DNA from 2 places in the Vibrio sp. R10-SG3-ISO3 genome. Region 2 is predicted to be linked to the other one. Evidence: predicted binding sites of a transcription regulator. Region 2 holds the regulator's gene; the other holds the start of a gene.
What was found. The regulator MetJ, encoded in region 2, represses methionine synthesis genes. The targets are predictions, from matches to a motif close to TTAGACNTNTANANGTCTAA.

Region 1: the regulator MetJ is predicted to act here: its motif matches at 5,117-5,136, upstream of metA (homoserine O-acetyltransferase MetA).

What each region holds. Positions count from the first base shown of each region.
Region 1 covers NZ_JCBDHE010000042.1:122,773-130,903, forward strand. Annotated here, with positions in the region: gene AC6R1A_RS11805 (ATP-binding protein) at 1-1,037, shown strand, start outside; gene AC6R1A_RS11810 (glutaredoxin family protein) at 1,049-1,279, opposite strand; gene AC6R1A_RS11815 (M48 metallopeptidase family protein) at 1,390-1,899, shown strand; gene rlmF (23S rRNA (adenine(1618)-N(6))-methyltransferase RlmF) at 1,951-3,060, shown strand; gene pilW (type IV pilus biogenesis/stability protein PilW) at 3,242-3,958, opposite strand; gene metA (homoserine O-acetyltransferase MetA) at 4,153-5,094, opposite strand; gene AC6R1A_RS11835 (ATP-binding protein) at 5,277-5,672, shown strand; gene AC6R1A_RS11840 (DUF3859 domain-containing protein) at 5,642-6,079, shown strand; gene AC6R1A_RS11845 (ABC transporter permease) at 6,089-7,225, opposite strand; gene AC6R1A_RS11850 (ABC transporter permease) at 7,222-8,131, opposite strand, start outside.
Region 2 covers NZ_JCBDHE010000002.1:5,767-13,897, reverse strand. Annotated here, with positions in the region: gene priA (primosomal protein N') at 1-2,180, opposite strand, end outside; gene rpmE (50S ribosomal protein L31) at 2,506-2,727, shown strand; gene AC6R1A_RS00115 (malic enzyme-like NAD(P)-binding protein) at 2,968-4,248, shown strand; gene metJ (met regulon transcriptional regulator MetJ) at 4,362-4,679, opposite strand; gene AC6R1A_RS00105 (O-succinylhomoserine (thiol)-lyase) at 4,939-6,105, shown strand; gene AC6R1A_RS00100 (bifunctional aspartate kinase/homoserine dehydrogenase II) at 6,105-8,131, shown strand, end outside.

The DNA.
Region 1 (8,131 bases), on a different contig from region 2:
TGGGTGAGCTGCTGCAACAAGGAGACCTTACTGACGAGCAGCACGAGTACATGACCACTTTGCTCGATTCCGGTCAACATATGCTGGCGGTACTCAATGACATCCTCGATTTTTCTAAAATTGAGGCGGGTAAGCTGAAATTGGTGGCAACGGACGTGGAGATCGCCCCTTTTGTCGCCAAGTTCAGTCAGCTTTATCAGCCGTTATGCGAGGAGAAAGGGCTGAGTTTTCGTGTCGATAGCACCTTACCAGTGGATTTAGTCATTCGGGTAGACGAGACCCGATTAACCCAGATATTGCAAAACTTGCTCGGCAATGCCCTGAAATTTACCGCCGAGGGCGGTATTGATTTGTCTTTGTCACTCTCTGACTCATCCGAAACGATGCAGATCCGCATTAAAGACAGTGGTATTGGCATCAGCCAAGACAAGCAACGGGTGATTTTTGCGCCGTTCAGTCAGGCCGAGTCGGATACTACGCGCCGCTTTGGCGGTACTGGGCTTGGTTTGTCTATTGTCTCTGAACTGGTGGGTGCAATGGGCGGTGAAATACGAGTAGAGAGCGAACTCGGTCACGGCAGCGAGTTCATTGTCAGCTTACCGATAATACGCGCTGCAGCGCAGCAAGAGGCGGTGTCTACTGAGGCTGTCGTCAGTGATTACTTGGGTGATGGAATGCGCGCCTTGATTGTCGAAGACACACGCATGAATGCCTTGGTGCTGTCGCGGTTTCTTTCTAAGCTCGGGTTTGAATGCGAGGTGGCGGTTAATGGGGTTGAGGCAGTGGAAAGGGTCAAGTCTGAGCACTTTGAGGTGATTTTTATGGACAACCACATGCCAGAAATGGACGGTATTCAAGCCTCTCAAATTATTACTCAGCTTAATCTGCAAACCCCGCCAGTGCTGATTGGTTGCACCGCCGATGCGTTTGAAGAGACGCGAGAAAATATGATTGCCGCCGGTTGCCAAGAGGTGATCACGAAACCGATCAATTCTCAGCAGCTTAATCGAGTGCTTGCTCAGGTGATGCCCAAGTAGAAACAGCGGTACTATTTTCCGCTGTACATGCGCTCGAAGTTTTTTGGATTCCAACCGATCATGTAACGATCGCCGATTTTCAGTACCGGTAAGGAGCGAGCGCCAATGGCGTCGAGCTCTTTGCGACCGCGCTGCATTTTCGCGTTGGTCAAACGATATGGGTAGCCTTTCTCTTCCAAGTATCGTTGAGCATCTTTGCAGTGCGGGCACTTATCTTTGACGTAAAGCACGAGGCGTTTCATGGGGTTTCTCCAGTGAGGTTGATCGCGATGAGTGTAATGAAAAGTCAGTGAATGACAAGGGCGAATAGGCTAGACTAGCGCCTTTTCGTCAACTCGGTAGAGCGATGAGTATCAATCCCGCATTAAGGTATGTGCAAGGTTATCCGCCACATATCGTTGATCAAGTGGCGCAACTGGTAGATTCCGGCAGACTGGCGACCTGGTTTCACCAGCGTTACCCTAACAATCACACCATTAAGAGTGAAAAGGCGCTGTTCGATTACACCATGGCGTTGAAAAACCGCTATATGAAGAAAACCGCGCCGCTGAGCAAAGTGGTGTACGACAATAAAATCCACATCATCAACAATGCGCTTGGCCTTCATACCTATGTGTCGAAAGTGCATGGCGGAAAAATCAAATCAAAGAATGAAATTCGCATCGCTCGCGTATTTCGAGAGGCACCTGATCCGCTATTGCGCATGTTGGTGGTGCACGAACTGGCGCACTTGAAAGAGAAAGAGCACAACAAAGCCTTCTATTCGTTGTGCTGCCACATGGAGCCCGACTACCATCAACTGGAACTCGACGCTCGATTGTTTATGATTTATCTCGAGACCCGAGACGAGCCGACGAACTAGGCATAAACGCCTGGTTGTTGATCACTCACAACACGTTACGCATTACAGATCATGGCTACACACCGTAAAGATTCGCACCCTTCGACCAAACGTGCGCCGAAAACACGAAATAGCGCTGCTCAGTCTGAGCCCAAGCATCGCTCGAGTCGTGAGATGACGTTTATAAAGCAGCCAAGCAAGCCGGGATTACATCCTCGCAATAAACACCAAGGACGCTATGATTTTGCCGCGTTGGTCAAAGCGCTGCCTGCGCTGAAACCGTATGTTATTACCACCCCAGCCGGTGACAAGAGCATTCCATTTTCTGACCCTATCGCAGTGAAGCTGCTCAATAAAGCCTTGTTGGCGCATCACTACCAAGTTAGTGAGTGGGATATTCCTAAAGGGTATCTCTGCCCGCCTATTCCAGGGCGTGCTGACTACATCCATCGTCTTGCTGAGCTGCTTGAGGCGGATGTGCCTGAGGCGAAACACGCGAGCGTGCATGCGTTAGACATCGGCGTTGGCGCCAACTGCATCTATCCAATCATTGGCGCGGTGGATTATGGCTGGCACTACGTTGGCAGTGATGTGGACGAGGTTTCAGTGGACAATGCCAATCAGATCGCGAGCGCCAATGGGGTGTTGAAAGGCAAAATTGAAAGCCGATTGCAGCGTAACTCTCGGTTTGTGTTTAAACACATTATCGCCAAAGGCGAGCGTTATGCGCTGACGACCTGCAATCCGCCGTTTCATAAATCCCTTGAAGAGGCGCAGCAAGGCAGCGAGAAAAAACTGGCTAATTTAAGTCGCAATAGGACGAAAAAAGGCAGCAACAAGGCCGCCGCCGCCAATGCACCACGACACAAAACGCAGCAAGGTTCGCCTATACTTAATTTTGGTGGGCAGAAAGCGGAACTGTGGTGTCCGGGTGGTGAAGCCGCGTTTGTGAAAAAGATGGCGTTTGAAAGTCGAGATGTGGCATCGCAAGTCCTTTGGTTCTCCACCTTGATCTCAAAGAAAGAGAATGTCCGTTGGCTGCGTAAAAATCTTGAAAAAGCCGGAGCGCTGGAAGTGCGCGTGGTTGAGATGAGCCAAGGGCAGAAAGTGAGCCGTTTTATGGCTTGGACGTTTCATGATAAAGCCAAGCGCGCCACTTGGTTTGATACCAAACCCCGTTAACCACTGATACCAATAGATGAGGAGGGCATATGGAGTTTGAGATTTATATGCCCTGTGAGCCCAGCTGGATTTGCGATAGCTTTCTTGCGCTGTTCGCGTTGCTGCTGTTGTGGGGACTGGGTTATTTTGTGCTGATCTTGTATCGAGAATACAAAAAAATTCACAAACGAAAATGATCAGTTTATCCGTTCGAGAGCGCTTCTAACTGCTTACGATACTTCTCTTCTAACGCGCTGTTCCCGGCGCGCTCTTCCAACTCGATCAGTAGGGCCAATGAGGCTTGTTGCACGCCAAACTGCTGGTGGAAGTTCATCAAGCGTATTCGCGCTGATGTGTATTCACCTTGCTCTATTTCAAGTTTAGTCAGGCGCAGCAGCGAGGTGACACGGCGCGGGTCGTGATCCAATGTGCGTTTGAAATAACCCATGGCTTGTTCGGGTTTGCCCGCTTTCAATGCACAGAGTGCCGCATTTTCATAGCTGGCGGAAATCAGGTAGTAGTAGGGCTGCTCAATGGCTCGATTAAACAGTTGATCAGCCTGAGGATAGCGTTCTTGTTTGCATAAAAACGTGCCGTAGTTGTTCATTACATTACCGTTTCTCGGGTGCTGTCTCAGCGCCGTTTTATACAGTTTTTCAGCGTCCGCTTCTTCACCGACTTGCTCGAAATAGTGCGCCATCGCCAATTGTGCTCGGTAATAACTTTTATCGTGCTGAAGGGCTTTTTCCAGATTTTCGCGGGCTTTAACCATATCACCCTGCTGTAAGTAACCCATGCCAAGGGCTAAGCGCGCATCGGCTTTTTCTCGTGGGTTGGCATTGAGCTCAGGCTCAGCGTTATTGTCCACCGTGACACAGGCAGAGAGAAGTAACACCAAAGGAAGGAGAAGGGTACGCATATTCGTTCAACTTTTGTGGTTCAGTAACAGATAACAAGCTTGTGCTTTTTTATACCTGATCCCATCTGGTGTTTGCGCCGATGAGTGAGACTCTGCGAGGGGTTTATCAGTTTCTTAGTGTGGGCGGAAAAAGAATGCGAGCGAGGGCGCGCTTGCGCCCTCGTATTCGGTGACAGGGTGTTGCCCTAGACGCGTTAATCGTCTTTGGTGAAGTTGGCTTCGCTGAAGTGATCCAAATCGTATGGCGTTTGCTGGTAGACGCAGTAGTTCAACCAGTTGGCAAATAGCAGGTGTCCATGACTGCGCCAACTTGCGCACGGTTTGTTGTCAGGATTGTTGTTGGGGTAGTAGTTGACCGGAATCGCCGGTTCCATTCCCTCACTCAGATCGCGGATGTACTCATTGTGCAGGGTGTGTGAGTCATACTCTGGATGGCCCGTCACAAACACATTGCGCTTATCTTTGGTAGCCGCCAAGTAAACGCCAGCCACGTCTGAGGTGGCCAAGATGTCGAGATCCGTATGCTCGGCGAGATACTCCGGTGAGAAATCAGCGTAGCGAGAATGCGGTGCTAAAAAGGTGTCGTCAAAACCACGCAGAATGGGGTGAAACTCATGATGAATTTGATGTTGATACACACCGGAGAGCTTCTCTTTGCGAGTGCGCTTAGGCAAATTGTAGAGCAGCTTTAATCCTGCCTGTGCGGCCCAGCAGACGTATAAGGTCGAGGTGACGTGCTCTTTCGCCCAGTTCATGATGGTTTTGAGGTGGTCCCAATAAATCACGTCTTCAAACTGGACCAGACCGAGCGGCGCACCGGTGATGATCAAACCATCGAAATTGCGTTTTTTGATCATCTCAAATTGTCGGTAAAAGTTGTCTAGGTGCTCGGTTGGCGTATTTTTACTCGGGCGATCATCAATGCGCAGCAGTTCAATATCGACCTGCAATGGGCTATTGGACAAGAGGCGTAAAAATTGCGTCTCTGTCTCAATTTTTTTTGGCATAAGATTGAGGATCAACACCTTAAGTGGACGAATTTCCTGCGTAGAGGCACGCGATTCGCTCATGATGAAGATATTTTCCTGACGCAGTACATCAGTGGCAGGCAATTGATCGGGGATCTTAATCGGCACAGCTTTCTCCCTAAGCTCTGTTATGGACGTCTATACATCTAAACTTACCCGAATCAGTATGAGATGTCGATAGCATTTTTAGGCCAAATTGGTTTACTATCTGCGCCTCGAACTTGGTGAGACTATGTCGGCGCAGCCACAGACAAATCAGCGGACATCGGCCGCAAGGGAGTAATAGAGCGGTGAAATTGACCTTAATTCGTGGTCTGCCAGGTTCTGGCAAAAGCACCCTAGCGAAAACACTGCCAGCGGTGCACCTTGAAGCGGATATGTATTTTATCGCTGACGATGGCGTTTACCGCTATGACAAAGCGAAAATTTCCGATGCGCACGAGTGGTGCAGAGCTGAGGTCAAACGTGCGCTGACCAACAAGCAGGACGTGGTTGTCTCCAATACTTTTGTCCAGCGCTGGGAAATCGCGCCGTACTACCGCCTCGCCAAGCAATTTGGCGCTGAGTTTGTGGTGATGGAGTGCACTGGGCAATTTCAAAATATCCACGGCGTTGAGCGCAGTACAATCGAACACATGAAAAAACGGTGGCAGACATGGCAAAGCGATCGCCCGTTGTTGAAATGACCTCTTACGGTATTTACGACCAATGGGACTCCAAATCAAAACATCTTCCTAAAATACAAGCGTTTACCACTAAGGTTCCGGCTGACGAGGACGTCGAGTTTGGCTTTATCGTCAACATCAAAAAAGCCAAAGGTGCGCTGATTGAGTTTTGTATCGATCATCCCGGTATCTTAGGCAAAAAAGGCCAGACGTTAGCGCCTTTCACCGGCGAGTTGCACGTGGGCAGCAACGATTGGGATTTCTACTTGGGCGATACAATTCAACTGCTTCATCCAGACGGCGGTTTAGAGTCGAATTTGGGGCGTTGGCACATGAGCATCGAGATGGACGGACGCGTGATTGCACAAAAGACCTTCGATGTGTTTGGCCGGGATGAAAATGAGTTTTGGCGCCGCCGAGGTTTTTAAACGCGGCGCTCAAACGTTATCGCGGCGATGTTCACGCAATGCGCGCCAAGCCATGAGGCTCCAACCCAGTGCTTGCACCCACAGCAGTGTGTATTGCGCCGCGACTTGATGCCATTCTCCCCCCATCTGATTTAAGCGCAAGAATGCTTGGATGGCGGGCGTACTAGGAAAAAGCTGCGATAACCAAACGATGCCATCGGGAATCGCTTCGAGTGGCCAGATAAACCCCGCACTAAAAATCAGCGGCATTGAACTGATTAATACCACTAATGTCACCAACTCTCGTCTTGGTACTACCGTACCTAGCCAGATGCCTATCGCGCAGGATGCCAATAAGAAAGGCAGCAATAGAGTGACAAGCTCGGCAAGGTTTGCCAACTGCGCGACGCCGTGCAAGCGAAAACTCGGCCCGAAGTAATAGCCGCTTAGTACCAAGTAAATACTCGTCAGCAGCACCATTCGCCCCCCCATCAAGGCGAGAGGGCTGACGTTAGACCAATAGCCACGACCATGCTTTTGTGTGCCTTGCATCAACCCCGCTGCCATCGCCAGCGTTTGCTGCAAAATCAGCACAAACACCGCAGGCACCACATAATCGACATAGCCCATTTGCGGGTTAAAAGTGGGTTTGAGGCTGAGCTTGGTGGGCGCGAAGTGATTGGCCGCTGCGCTCAGTGGCTCACCATCAACAAGCAATTTCGCCACTGTGGTTTGCGCCGCTAGCGTGCCACCCGCTTGCCCCAAGCCTTCGACAATGGTGCCGTAGACCAAAAAGTAAGAGGCATCCCCCGCGTAAGCCAAGGTCGGGCTTTTACCTAACATCAGATCTTTATAGAAATGCTCTGGGATCACCAAAATGCCGCTAATATCGCCGCTTAAAAAGGCCACTTTGGCCGCTTCTATGCTTGAGTCACGCCGCACGATGTGCACTTGGGGTGTCGCATCTACCATGCGCTCTAGCTGATAGCTGGTTTGGCTTTTGTCCAAGTTCACCACGCTGATGACTTGCTCGCGTGGGGTTTGGTAAGAGTAGGGCATCGGGTAGAGAAACGAGTAAAACACGACGCCACCAAACACCGTGAGAAGTACCACAGGATTATGCAGCAGCGCCTTTAGCTCCGCTTTCAGCAGTGCGGTAAACGTCATGATTGGTGCTCCTTAAGTTCCGCGCGCGCGTGCCTTTTTGTGTCATTTGCAGCGTTAATAGCACTGTTGAGGTGCTTGCGAGCGAGAAGAAGACACAGCAGCGCTGGTAGCAGATAGCCAAGCAGTGGAGTCAGATGCATCAGTGTGGTGAGCGCCGATGCGCCATAGCTGACTTGGCCCACCTGCGCTTCAATATAGTGACTGATGGGCAAGAGTGAACGCCAAGCTTGGGCGAGCGGCGACATGTCAGAGACCGGGAAAGTGATACCCATAAAGGCAAAACTTGGCGCTGTAAACGCGCCGGCAAAGCTCATCGCTCTCGCGGGATCTAAGGTCAAAAAGAAGAACACACTGCCCATGGCCATACACGCGAGTATGGTCGGCACTTGCGCGGCGAACAACACCCAAAGGTTGCCTTGCATCGGCCACTGTAAGCCCGAATTAAACCAGACTAAAAACGCCACGCCTTGCAGCCAAAATAGTGGAAAGTAGGGCAGTAAAGTGCGACACAGTGCCACGCCCGGCGAAGGCGCTAACCAACGCACTAGGCCATGATCGCGTTGATTGGCGGCCAGCACTAAGAGCGTGCTAACGACAATGACGATTTGCCACAGCGCTGGGATGATCGCGCTGACTAAAAACTGGGCGTAATTGGAATTCTTATTGAACAGCGGAGTGACCTGGGTCGAGACGGGCACAGCGTTGCCCATCGCAGAGAGTAGGGTTGTATTGCCACCGGCGAGACCTTCGAACGTGGCTAACTGCGCATTGAATGTCCCATGCGCTTGGACAAACGCGGCGTTCATCAGTTTGCCAATCAAGATCGCTTGGCTGTTGTAAAACACACTGACTTGCGGGGCGAGCTGTTTAATCGCCTCTTGTTCGAAACGGTTCGGGATCACGGCG
Region 2 (8,131 bases):
ATATCGACCGACCAACGGACCTTTTTCGCGCTCGGCAGCAACTCGATAGCCGGCTTAGCACTGGCCAGCAGCTTTTGCATTAACGAGCGCTGCTCGGTTTGCAGCAGTAATTGCCAACGGAACTTACCCGCACGTTTGGCAAGCGGGGCGGGTGTCGGGCCCAGCACCATGCAGCCGGAATCAAACAGAGGGTGGGATTCTAAAGTAAAGCGGACTTGGCGTAGGAACTCTTCCACCAGCTCAGATTGGTTCGCCTCCGCACGAAACAGCGTTAAAAACGAATACGGGGGCAACGCCGCCAGTTTTCGCTCTGCTAAGGCCACCTCGGCGAAGTCCCGATAACTCTTTTTCAGCAGTGCTTGCAATAGGCTGTGCTCTGGGTGGTGGGTTTGCAACAACACTTCACCGGGTTTGCTGGCACGCCCCGCTCGGCCTGCCACCTGAATGAAGAGCTGGGCTAAACGCTCAGAGGCTCGAAAATCGCTGCTGTAGAGTGAGCCATCAACATCCAACAGCGCCACCAGCGTCACATCCGGGAAATGGTGCCCTTTGGCGAGCATTTGCGTGCCGATCAGAATCTGATATTCACCGCGTCGAATGGCGCTTAACGCCTCTTCTAGGCTGCCTTTGCGCCGCGTGCTGTCGCGGTCAATACGAATGGTTTTCTGCTCTGGAAAGAGCGTATGCAGTTGTTTCTCTAGCTGCTCGGTTCCCACCCCAACAGTGACCAGTTGAGTGGAACCACACCCTTGGCACTGGTGGATCGTCGGCTGCTGAGAGCCACAGTGGTGACAGCGAATTTCGCTGCTGTGCTGATGGTAGGTGTAGTAGGCGTCGCAGCGCTTGCATTCCGCGATCCAGCCACATTCGTGACACATCAGAGCCGGGGAAAAGCCGCGTCGATTTAAAAACAGCATCACCTGATTGCCTGCGTTGAGGTGCTTGCGCATTTGAGCGATCAGTGGCGCAGAGAGGCCCCCCTCTAAATAGAGCCCTTTGACGTCAATCACTTGATTGGTGGTGGGCACCGCACTGCCTGCTCGGCGAGACAAATGCAGATGATGATATTTGCCAGACAGCGCATTGTGCAGCGTTTCTAACGCGGGCGTTGCTGAACCAAGCACAATCGGGATCTGCTCTTTGTTGGCGCGCATGACCGCCACATCGCGCGCATGGTAGCGCAAGCTATCTTGCTGCTTGTAAGAGCTATCGTGCTCTTCATCGACAATAATAATGCCCAGATCAGCAAAAGGTGTCAGCAATGCAGATCGCGTCCCAATCACAATGCCGGCCACTTTATCGCGCGCACACAGCCAGGCATTGAGACGCTCGGTGTCATTCAATCCAGAATGTACTACCTCAATCGGCACGTTAAAACGCTTTCGAAAGCGATTGATGGTTTGCGGCGTCAGACCGATTTCCGGCACCAACACCAAAGCCTGCTGACCCCGTTCGAGGACTGGCTTAATCATGTTGAGATATACCTCGGTTTTGCCTGAACCGGTCACCCCTTCGAGCAAAAAGCAGCCAAAACCGCTGAAACTGTTGACCGTCGCGATAGCGATTGCTTGCTCTTCATTCAGCTTTGGTTTCTCGACATCGGCTTCAATGTCAGTGCCCCACTTGGCAAAATGAGGCTTGCGCTCAATCGACTCAATCCAACCTTTGTCTGTCAACGTGCGCAGCACGCTAGTGCTGACCTCTTCATCAATAAAACGTTGGTGTGACGTCGGTCCGTGTTGCAGCATCTGCATCACTTTGGCTTGCTTAACCGCTCGGCCAAATCCATGCATCAATTGATCGCGTCCGGTTGGCGTCAGTTGCCATTCCACCACGGCGGTAAAGTCGGCCGGTTTTCCCTTACGCAGGGCGCTGGGCATCGCATTGGCTAAGGTGTCGCCAAGTGGATATTGGTAAAAGTGGCTGCACCAGTGCAACAAGGTATATAACGAGTCAGGCCAAACAGGTTGACTGTCGAGCACCTGCTTAATCGGCTTGATTTTGTCCATCGGCAGCGATGACTGCTGCACCAAGGCTGTCACGATACCGACTAAGGTTTGACGGCCAAAAGGCACAGACACGCGCCCACCGATCACTGGAAAAAGGTGTCCAGGGATTTGATAGTCAAACTGTTTATCTAGTGGTACGGGTAACGCGACTCGGGCGATGGTGGGTCTCATTCAGTCTTTCACTGCAGGTCGATGACGCGTTTAGTCTAAGGGAAAAGGCAGAGTGAGAAAAGCCAGCGCATCTCAGTGTCTGTATGAGGAGACGCGGGTAACACCACTTCGCGATAACATCCATGCGTCTCCCTCTCCTGCAGCGGCTAAAAAAGTAGCGATTTCTACCCCAAATCGGTTGATCCTAGGCGTACTATTCATTACTATATCGCGCCTTAGAGATATGGCTGCTCTGGCAGCGGTGTCCTAAATCCATTTTACATTAACTACGTGTGGTGTCCGGCTCTGAATCGGATAGCGACACGGCCTATATTGAGGTTACCCCATGAAAGCTGGAATCCACCCAGAATACAAAGCAGTAGCAGCAACTTGTTCTTGTGGCAACACATTTGAGTTCAAATCTACTCTAGACAAAGAATCAATCCACCTAGACGTATGTGACAAATGTCACCCATTCTACACTGGTAAGCAGCGTATCGTTGATACTGGCGGCCGTGTAGATCGCTTTAACAAGCGTTTCGGTGCTCTATCAAGCGGTAAGAAGTAATTCCTTCTCGCGGATAGGAAAAAGGACGCTGCGGCGTCCTTTTTTGTTGCCAGAAATTTAGAGCAATTAACCTATTCACAGCAAAACCCGCAGTCATATCTCTTTCTATCTGGTCTAATCTCCAGTCGTTTCCCACATATTACCCTACTCGCTCGCATTCTGACCTAGGCAGCTTGACTCAGTTCCTCTAAAATGATTAACCCCCTTTGTGCTGAATCATTTTAACGAGTACCTATTTCTATGCCTGATGACCACCGTCAAGACCTGACCCCTGAAGAACAATTTCGCCAAAAAGCGCTCGACTACCATGCCTTTCCAAAACCAGGCAAGATCTCTGTCGAGCTGACCACCCAAGCAGAAACCGCGCAAGATCTCGCGCTCGCCTACAGCCCAGGCGTGGCCGAGCCGGTACGAGAGATCGCTCAAAACCCCGATAATGTCTATAAGTACACTGCAAAAGGCAATATGGTGGCAGTGATCTCCAACGGCACAGCGATTCTTGGCCTAGGTAATCTTGGCCCACTGGCATCAAAGCCCGTGATGGAAGGCAAAGCCCTGCTGTTTAAGCGCTTTGCAGGTTTGGACTCCATCGACATCGAAGTCAAACATCGCACCATCGATGAGTTTGTCGACACGGTCGCCAACATCGCGGATACCTTTGGCGGCATCAACTTAGAAGACATCAAAGCGCCAGACTGCTTTGAAATCGAAAAACAATTAATTGAGCGCTGTGATGTGCCAGTCTTCCATGATGACCAACACGGTACCGCCATTGTGACGGCTGCTGGCATGTTAAACGCCATTGAGCTGCAAGGTAAAAAACTGGAAGACGCCGTGATTGTCTGTCTGGGCGCCGGTGCGGCTGCCATCGCTTGTATGGAGCTGCTGATCAAGTGCGGCGCGATGCGCGAGAAAATTTACATGCTGGATCGCAAAGGTGTGATCCACACTCGACGTGATGATCTCAACGAATACAAACAACTGTTTGCCAACAACACCGACAAACGTACGCTGCAAGATGTCATCGAAGGCGCCGATCTGTTCCTTGGCGTTTCTGGTCCTAACCTGTTATCGCCAGATGATCTTAAATTGATGGCCGACAAACCCATCGTGTTTGCCTGCTCTAACCCAGATCCTGAGATCAAACCTGAGCTCGCTCATGATGTACGCAATGACCTCATTATGGGTACAGGTCGCAGTGACTACCCGAACCAAGTCAACAACGTACTTTGCTTCCCGTTTATTTTCCGTGGCGCACTGGATGTACGTGCTAGCGAGATCAACGATGAGATGAAGCTCGCTGCCGTAGCGGCGATCCGTCAACTGGCGAAGGAAGAGGTCCCTGCCAATGTTCTGACCGCCGCGGGTGTGGATTCACTCTCGTTTGGCCCAGACTACATTATTCCAAAACCGATGGACCCAAGACTACTCCCCCGCGTCGCCAAAGCGGTCGCGTTAGCCGCGGTAGAATCCGGGGTGGCACGCATTGAGCTGCCTGACCATTACATGGATATCGAGTAACCTTGACGCCCACTACCAGCCACGACCTTTGCCTCTGGCTGAGCAAAAACAACAAAGCCGCTGACGATGTCAGCGGCTTTTGCATTCAAATTCGGTGCAAAACAGGGCGAGCGTTAGTCGTCAAACGCCTCAAACTCAATCCCCATCTCCGTCATCAGCTTTTTCACTTCAGCGGGAATATCATCTGGACGGTCTTTACGCAAATCTTCATCCGTCGGTAATGGTTGACCTGTGTAAGCGTGCAAGAACGCTTCACACAACAACTCACTGTTGGTGGCATGACGCAGGTTGTTGATCTGGCGGCGCGTACGCTCGTCTGTTAATACCTTAAGGACTTTAAGTGGGATGGAGACCGTGATTTTTTTCACTTGCTCACTTTTCTTACCGTGTTCTGCGTATGGGCTAATGTATTCGCCATTCCAGTCTGCCATTGCGCACCTTTATATTTGCGTATGAGTGTTTAAACCACAATTTTAACGGTATTTATGGCTACAAGCAAAGACATATAGACGTCTAGAAGTGTTGACGTCTTAAAAAATGAGAAGTAAAGTGGTTGGCGATAGGAGTGAATCGGCCCAAACTGTGAGTGTGTCGCAGCACTACACCACATTGGGTGCCGGATACACCTGATAAGCAACAGGTATATCGCATTCCCTAAAACAAGTCACTACTGTTCGCAAGGAAAACGCTATGAGCACGCGCAAACCCGCCACCATCGCGGTACGTACTGGTATCGAGTCAGACACCCAACATCACGCTGTCGTTCCCCCTATTTATCTCTCGACCAATTATGGCTTTCCGGCGTTTGGTGAAGTGCCGAAATACGATTACACGCGTTCTGGTAACCCGAACCGTGGCCTGCTTGAAACGGCGCTGTATGAGTTAGAAGGTGGAGAAGGCGCTGTAGTGACCAATTGTGGCACCTCAGCGCTCAACCTTTGGGTCTCTGCGTTTGTCGGTCCAGATGATTTGATTGTCGCGCCACACGATTGCTACGGTGGCACCTATCGACTCTTCAATACCCGCGCGCAAAAGGGCGACTTCAACGTGTTGTTCGTCGACCAATCCGATGACGCAGCCTTGACCGCCGCCATCAACCAGAAACCCAAGCTTATCCTGTTGGAAACGCCATCAAATCCTTTGGTGCGTGTGGTGGATATCGAGAAAGTTTGCCAGCAAGCGAAACAAGTTGGCGCGCTGGTCGCGGTTGACAATACCTTCTTAACCCCGATTTTCCAGAAGCCACTCGAACTGGGTGCCGATTTCGTTATTCACTCAACCACCAAATACATCAACGGTCACTCCGATGTGATTGGCGGCGTGGTGATCACCAAAACCAAAGCGCACGCTGAAGAACTGGCTTGGTGGGGCAACTGCATTGGGGCCACCGGCACGCCGTTTGATAGCTACATGACGCTGCGTGGCATCCGCACGTTGGGCGCACGAATGAAGGTGCACGAACAAAGCTCGGCAAACATTCTCGACTTTCTGAAAACAGAGTCACTGGTTGGCCGCATCTATCACCCAAGCTTGCCGGATCACCCTGGTCATGACATCGCCAAGAAACAACAATCAGGCTTTGGTTCTATGCTCAGCTTCGAGTTCGCTGGCAGCTTTGAAGAACTGAAACAGTTTGTCGGTGAGCTGAAACTCTTCTCGCTTGCAGAATCGCTAGGCGGCGTAGAAAGCCTCATTTGTCACCCAGCGTCAATGACCCACCGTGCGATGGGCGAAGAGGCGTTGGCCGAGGCAGGTGTCTCTCAGCAACTGCTGCGTCTGTCTGTCGGTCTTGAAGATGCCGATGACCTGATTGACGATCTCAAGCAAGCCTTTAACTGTGTGAAGGAGTCCGCGTAATGACGACATCGCGTCAACTGCATAAATTTGGTGGTAGCAGCTTAGCGGATCCGGAGTGCTACCGCCGGGTAGTCACCATACTCAAAGAATACTCTGGCAGCGATGATCTGATCGTTGTCTCAGCGGCCGGTAAAACCACCAATCATTTGATTGAATTTACCGAAGCGCTCTATAAAGACGGCCGCCTTGCCCATGAAGCGTTGCAGTCGGTACGACAATTCCAAACAGGGCTTATCGAAGCCTTGATTGACAGTGACGACGAACAAGCGCACATGCTGGCGACGCTCAAAGACGAGTTCACCACCCTCGGTGAATTAAGCGCCCCGTTAAGCGAGGCGGAGCGAGCTGCGGTACTTGGCCACGGTGAAATGTGGTCCTCAAGATTGCTGGCCGCGCTATTGAATCAAGCGGGTTTACCTGCCATCGCGCAAGACTCTCGCACTTTCTTACGAGCAGAAACCGGCACGCAACCTGAAGTGGATCGTGGCCAATCCTACCCATTACTGAAAGAAATTTTGGCGCAACACTCACAGCGTCGTCTGGTGTTTACCGGCTTTATGGCGCAAAACCAAGCAGGCCAAACCGTGCTGCTTGGCCGAAACGGATCCGATTACTCTGCCACCGTGATTGGCGCGCTCGCAGAGGTCAGTCGCGTCACGATTTGGAGTGACGTTGCTGGCGTATACAGCGCAGACCCTCGCCTTGTCAGTGATGCTTGTCTTCTGCCCCTATTGCGACTGGATGAAGCAAGTGAACTGGCACGCCTTGCCGCCCCCGTGCTGCATAGCCGTACCTTGCAGCCTGTCGCTCAAAGTACGATGGACTTACACCTGCGCTGCAGTTACGACCCTGAATCTGGCTCTAGCCGCATTGAGCGCGTCCTCGCCTCTGGGCGTGGTGCCAAGATCATCTCCTCACTCAATGACGTGTTGTTGATTCAGTTAAACTTCGCCTATGGACATGATTTCAATCGCATGGAAAAAGAAGTGCTGAGCAGTTTGAAACGCGCCCAACTTGAACCTTTGACTTATGAAGTCCAAGCGGATAAGCACTCATTACGCCTTGCTTATACCTCGGAAATTGCAGGGGGCGCTTTAGGCTTCTTACAAGATTCCGCCATCGCAGCAGAAATTAAACTCAAGGAGGGCTACGCCCTTGTCGCTGCCGTAGGCGCTGGTGTCACCAACAACGCCAACCACTGTTACGGCTTTTACCAGAAGCTCAAGTCATCGCCTGTCGAGTTCATCTCTGAATCTCGTTCCGGTCTCAGCTTGGTGGCTGTCTTACGCCGCACCGAAACCGAACCACTCGTTAAGGCGATTCACAATCAACTTTTCCAAGCACAAAAACGAGTCGGCATCGCCCTATGCGGCAAAGGCAACATTGGCTCCAGTTGGTTAACCCTGTTTGCAGAACAAAAAGCAGAGCTAGAAAAGCGTCGTGGAATGAGTTTTGAGCTCGTGGCGGTGATCGACAGTCAAACCTATTGGTTTAATGACCAAGGCATCGAACCTAGCGCGGTCAGTGAGCATTTCGATGAAGAGTCTATCCCATATCAGCAAGGCGAGTGGATTCAGCGCCTCGGTGCGATTCAGGGCTATGACGATGTGGTCGTACTCGACGTGACGGCGAGCAAAGAGTTAGCTGAGCGCTACCTCGATATCGCTGAGCAAGGTATGCATCTTATCTCTGCTAATAAGGTTGCCGGCTCAGCCTCAAGTGCTTACTACCACCAAGTGCAAGATGCGTTTGCCAAAATAAACCGCCATTGGCTCTACAATGCCACCGTCGGTGCAGGCTTGCCGATAAACCACACTGTGCGCGATTTGCGTGAGAGTGGCGATGTCATTTATGCGGTCTCAGGGATTTTCTCTGGCACCCTCTCTTGGTTGTTCCAACAATATGATGGCAGCGTACCGTTTGCCGAGTTGGTCGATTTAGCGTGGCAGCAAGGCTTAACAGAGCCAGACCCTAGGCAAGATCTCGATGGCTCTGACGTAATGCGCAAGCTGGTCATCTTAGCCAG